2 regions of the Paenibacillus sp. JJ1683 genome follow, and region 1 is predicted to be linked to the other one. Evidence: predicted binding sites of a transcription regulator. Region 1 holds the regulator's gene; the other holds the start of a gene.
The links. The regulator Rex, encoded in region 1, represses fermentation and respiration genes when NADH is low (regulators of the CRP and FNR family bind a similar motif). The targets are predictions, from matches to a motif close to TTGTGAAATATTTCACAA.
Positions count from the first base shown of each region.

Region 2: a site for Rex is predicted at 1,668-1,685, ahead of nirB (nitrite reductase large subunit NirB). Genes of this name have one in related genera too.

Region 1 covers NZ_CM129820.1:3,322,093-3,325,202, forward strand. Annotated here, with positions in the region: gene ACUC6J_RS14155 (amidohydrolase) at 1-813, opposite strand, end outside; gene ACUC6J_RS14160 (redox-sensing transcriptional repressor Rex) at 800-1,453, opposite strand; gene dinG (ATP-dependent DNA helicase DinG) at 1,481-3,110, opposite strand, start outside.
Region 2 covers NZ_CM129820.1:754,735-757,844, forward strand. Annotated here, with positions in the region: gene ACUC6J_RS03395 (spore germination protein) at 1-1,474, opposite strand, end outside; gene nirB (nitrite reductase large subunit NirB) at 1,792-3,110, shown strand, end outside.

The sequences.
Region 1 (3,110 bases):
CGATACCGCCACACCTCGTTCCGCTAACAAAGCTATTTCTTCGTCGTTCAAGTGAACGCCGTGGGCAACAAGTGAAGGACGGGAGAAAAAGCCAAGCTTATCTAAGTGTGCAACTGGACGCAAGCCGTAGTCGCGTACGTTTTGTTCAACTTCGGCGATCGTCTCGGACATGTGCGTATGCAATGGTAAATCGAGATCATGTGCTGCTTGAACAAATTTCTCAATAAACGCAGGCGGGCATGTGTATGGGGCATGAGGAGACATCATTGTTGTGATACGTCCGTCTGCTTTTCCATGCCAGTTACGCGCAAAAGTCACGGCCTCAGCTAGCTTGATCCGCTGTTCTTCTTCTGAACAGAGTCCAATGGCTCCACGCATCAAGCTTGCACGAATGCCCGACTCTTCAGCTACACGAGCCACCTCATCCATATGATCGTACATATCCAGGAAAGTCGTGGTTCCACCTTTCAGCATTTCCAGCACTGACAAAGAAGTTCCCCAGTACACATCCGTAGATGTAAACTTGGCTTCCATAGGCCACATTTTTTCCTGAAGCCACACTTGAAGTGCCAAATCATCTCCATACCCCCGCAGCAGAGACATCGCCGCATGACCATGAGTATTGATCAGACCAGGTAAAAACAATAACCCCTTGCCGTCGATTGCTTCTGTCTCTTCCTCACCCGCAGGCAAAGTCTCGCCAATGTAAGTAATACGGCTATCCTCCACAATCATAAAACCATCGATTACCCCAGCCTCGGGTCCATTCACGGCAAACGAGCCGTTTTTAATCATCCATTTATTCACTGTCATATTGTGCTTCTTCCTTTCCGTCCTCCAGATAATAAGCGAGGCTAAGCAAATCAGTTGTAAAGTCTGTGGCATGTATCCGAATGTTAGCCGGTGCCTTGAGAATGATAGGTGCAAAGTTCAAAATCGCTCCAATTCCACTCTCAATCAGCCTATCAGCTACGTGCTGTGCCTCAAAATCAGGTACAGTAATAATCCCGATTCGTATATTTTTTTCTTTCACAGTCGCTTCCAGTTCATCCATCGGCTGTACGACCAAAGTATTGATTCTGGTCCCAACCTTATCCGGGAACGCATCAAAAACCGCCACAATCTTCATATTGTCTTTTAAATAAGCATTATAGTTCGATAGGGCTTGACCCAGATTACCTGCTCCGACCAATACTACATTAATTTGCTGGTCGATTTTCAGGATATGGCGTATTTTCTCAATTAGATAAGAAACATCGTAACCGATGCCCTTCCGACCAAAATCGCCAAAATAGGCAAGATCTTTACGAATTTGGGCCGGATTCAAATCTAACCTCTGTCCCAGCTCTTGAGAAGAGACCGTAGCCACCTCCCGTTTGTGCAGTGCATTCAGATAACGTAAATATACGGGTAATCTCCGTACGACAGCCTCTGAAATTTTATCTGATTTCATACTTGCTCCCCCTAATTGTAACGGACTTTAAGTGTCCGTCCGTTGTGCCTCAGTCTCCGGGGCGGATTGGAGCCATTCGGCGATGCGGGGCACCATTTGCTCCGATGGCATATGCTCCATTTTTGGTCCCGGTAACGAGTACAAAAAGTGCTTTCCATAATAGGATTCGATCACACGCGTATCGTAAACGATGACGACTCCGTGGTCGCTCGCTGTACGTACCAATCGCCCAAATCCCTGTTTGAAGCGAATAACTGCTTGTGGTACAGACAGCTTCATAAATGGATTCTTCTTCTGCTGCTGGAGCAACTCGCTTTTGGCCTCCAGTAACGGGTGGTTGGGCGGTTGAAACGGCAAGCGAACGATAGCCAGACAAGTCAAAGCTTTCCCTGGAATATCGACGCCTTCCCAGAAGCTACTGGTTCCCAGCAATACAGAAGCTTTCGCTTCCTGAAAACGGCGGGTTAGCTTGCTGCGACTCCCACTGTCCACACCTTGTCCTAACACGGTAATATCGCTGGACGCTAACGCCTCTTTGAGCGGCTCATACACTTGCCGGAGCATCCGATAGGAAGTAAACAGAACGAGCATTCTCCCCCGCGTCGCCTGGGCAGTCGCTCCTAGAGAGCTAACGAGCATCTCTACAAAATGTGCATCTCCTACACTGCCCTTCACACTCGGAAAATCTCGCGGAATGACCAGCAACACCTGATCCCTGTAATTAAAGGGTGATGGGAGCTGTGACGTCATTAATCGTCCTTGATCTGCTGCCTCCTGCAAGCCGAGTTGATCGGTCATGTACTGAAACGATTTATCTACCGATAAAGTAGCAGATGTCAGAATAATACTTCTTTTTTTGTCAAAAAACATTTCTTTCAACTGGCGGCTCACATCGACGGGCACCGCATAAAATTGCAATGATTTACTACGGAATTGTCCACTCGCTTCAAGCCAATATACGGTTGTTTCATCATCGAGTCGTATAAAGAAGCGCAAATTTTCCCTAATCCCCGCCAAATCCTTAAGCAGACCCGTGATATCTGTAATGAGACTATCCGCCGCATAATCGTCATGTTCTTCCTTGACATCCAGCATCAGCTTGTCGCCCTTGCGCAAAATTTCGCTCAATGTTACATAAAGCTGATTTTCCAATGCCGCCGCCTGATCCCACTTTGCAGGCTTGGCTGACGGTTTGAGACGCGAAGAAAATTGCCCCGTTTCACCTGGTGTGGCATCAGTTCGCTCTGGTAACATGCCAAACAGCTTATCGCTTAGTAGGTCCCAAGTTTCCTTAACCTCTAACACAAGTGGGTACAACTGATCAATGACCGAGGCCCATTCCGTCGACTTCTCATGCCCCGACTTTGCCAACTGCTGACGTAACGAAGGCAATTGCCCATTCTTGCTGTCCTTGAACAATCGAGTCAGCGTATGCACGAGTGTGAAATATTTCATATGCATGCCCAGGTGCTTACCAGCTACTTCCTCTAGATGATGTGCCTCATCAATCACCAAGTGTTCATAGCTAGGCAACAGTTGATGACTTGCTTTGACGTCGGTGAACAGCTTGGAGTGATTCGTTATAACCACATCCGCTGTTCCTGCTTCATGACGTGCACGATGATAGTAGCATTTGCGGAACCATGGACAAGAACGA
Region 2 (3,110 bases), 2.6 Mb from region 1:
TGGTTCCAAACATGCCCAGCATTGCTGCAAAAAACATTCCGACAAAACGCAAAAGGCGCAGGGTTATGCCCGCACTATATGTTGGTATGGAAAACGAAGAAATGGCCGTAACCGCAACCACAATGACCAGGAAGGGACTAACGATGCCCGCATTGACAGCAGCATCACCGATGACCAAGCCTCCTACAATGCCCATCGCAGGACCAATAGGTTTGGGCAAGCGAATACCGGCCTCCCGTAGAATTTCGATAGAGATTTCCAAAATCAGGACCTCAATGACGGATGGGAAAGGGACGCCTTGACGGGTTCCGATAATGCTAATGACCAGCTTGGTCGGAATTAAACCGGGATGAAACGATATAAAAGAAATGTACAAAGCAGGCCCCATAAGCGCTATAAACGCTCCGCTAAAACGAAGCAGACGTAAAAGTGTTCCTGGAATCCATCGCTCATAATAGTCCTCGGGAGATTGAAGCAGCATACTGAAGGTCACCGGCACAATAAGTGCAAAGGGGGTACCATCCAGTAAGATCGCAATTCTTCCTTCCAACAAAGCATTAATGACACGGTCGGGACGCTCTGTGTTATGAGCCTGTTGGAATGGACTTAAATAATTGTCTTCGATAAGTTGTTCCACATATCCGGATTCAGGTAAAAAATCCATGTCTATTTTTGATATTCTGCGGCTTACTTCTTCAAGCAGGTCCGGATTCACAATATCCTTTATATAAGCGATAACGAGATCCTTTTTGATTCTGCTTCCTACTTGGAATTTCTTCATTTCCAGACTCTTATTTAAGCCTTGGCGGCGAAGCATCGAAGTATTTTCACTCAATACTTCCGTAAAACCGATTCTGGGACCCCGAAGCAATGCTTCAGAGGTTGGCTCATTGACGGAGCGAATAGCGCCGTTAGGCGGGCCCACCAGTAGCGCTTCCTTCATTCCTTCAATTAATAAGGCGGTATGACCTAAAAGGATGAACTCGTACAGTTCCTCCATACGGGTAACTTCACTAATTTGCGTAAGTGGCATCAGGCTTTCTTTTATAAAAGAGTTACTTAAACCTTCCGGCTGCTGTTCCTGTTGGTCCTGGCCCTGCTGGCCCTCAAACATCAAGACCTCCAATACCTGCTCGCTCATAAGCTTTTCATCCTGCATACCATCTATGAAGACTAACATGGACCGAGCATGAAATTTCTTCACCATAAACTCACGAAAATGCACATCACTATTTTCGCCTATAGCCTCACGAATTGTCTGTAAGTCGGAATCATAATTTCCTGTAATTTTAGAGCTTGGTTCATGTCTTTGATCAATGGGACCTTTGTTATGCTTAGATTTGGCTCCCTTACTGCCGACAAATGAATAAATCGAGGTGTTTATATAATAAATTCCTAAAGGAATAATCAACGCGAGGCCGGCTTGAAAGAGTGTACTCCAGCTAGGAAGATAAGTAATGATTTTAGACCACATGATGATTACCTCCAAACAATTCAATTCATTTTCCCATAAGATACAAGTTGTTCATAAAGTATTCCTTATAACGGTTGTATTTACGCATGAATTGGAAAGATTCATTCGATGACACGGCTATGATTTCCGGTCCTTACCTTAATCCCTTGAAATAGAATAGGGAAATCCCTAAATATTCATAATTTTAACTATATTGTGATTGAAATCACATATAGACCTATCTACTGTATTAGAATAGAAGCATAAACAATATTCATTAGAAACGTAGAGATGTCGTCGGATAGGAAGTAGCGTCGAATGAATGGAGGAACCGGTATATGATAAACAGTAAAAAGAAGCTTGTGGTTATAGGGAACGGGATGGCTGGTATCAATACGGTCGAACAAATTTTAAAATTAACGGATAAATATGAGATTACAGTCCTGGGAAGTGAGCCGCATCCAAACTATAACAGGATCATGCTCTCTTATGTGTTGGAAGGTAGTAAAACAATAGATGATATCATACTGAACGATTTGCAATGGTATGCGGACCAAGGGATTACTTTATATACAGGAAAAATGGTTAAAAGCATCGATGGTGAGCACAAGAAGATTCGCACCGAGGACGGACTGGAAATTGATTACGATGTAGCTTTGGTAGCCACTGGCTCACAGTCGTTTATTCTGCCTATTCCGGGTAAAGAATTACCGGGCGTTATTGGTTTCCGAGATATCGCCGATTGCTCGGAAATGCTGGAAGCAGCGAAAACCTACAAAAAGGCGGCTGTCATTGGCGGAGGTCTATTGGGGCTGGAAGCAGCTAAAGGCCTGGTCAACCTGGGGATGGATGTTACGGTCGTTCATTTAATGGAAGATTTGATGGAACGTCAGCTAGACCGGGAAGCCTCTGCGATGTTGAAAGCAGAGCTGGAACGCCAGGGAATCAAGTTTGCTATGCAAATGCAAACTGCAGAGGTGTACGGTCAAGATCGGGTACAAGGACTGCGCTTCTCGGATGGAAGCGAGCTGGAAGCGGATTTGGTCGTAATGGCCGTCGGAATCAAGCCTAATATCCAGGTAGCCGTGGAAAGTGGTATGGAAACGAACCGTGGGATTGTGGTCGATGATTTGATGAGAACATCCTTGCCGGATGTATATGCCGTAGGGGAATGTGTTGAACACCGTGGGGTCTGCTACGGTCTGGTAGCTCCGCTGTTTGAACAGGGAAGTGTAATTGCCAAACATTTGGCAGGCGCGGATACTGAAGGTTATGCAGGATCGGTAGTTTCCACCAAGCTCAAAATTTCAGGGGTGGATGTTTTCTCAGCTGGCGAATTCATAACCCAGCCTGAACATACGGTGATTGTAGCAAAGGATGAGTGGAAGCGCACATACAAAAAAGTGCTGCTTCGTGACAATAAAATTGTGGGGACAGTACTGTTTGGCGATGTGAGCGAATCTGCTAGTCTTCAAAAGTATGTGCGTCAGCAAACGCCAATGACAGATGAAATATATGGACAGCTTATGGGTACTGGATGCAGCAATCACGGGGCGAAAACATCATCCGCTGAAACGATGGCCGATGACGAAATTGTGTGTGGCTGTAACGGTGTAACTAAAAAGGCGATTGTGGATGCAATTAATGAAAATGGACT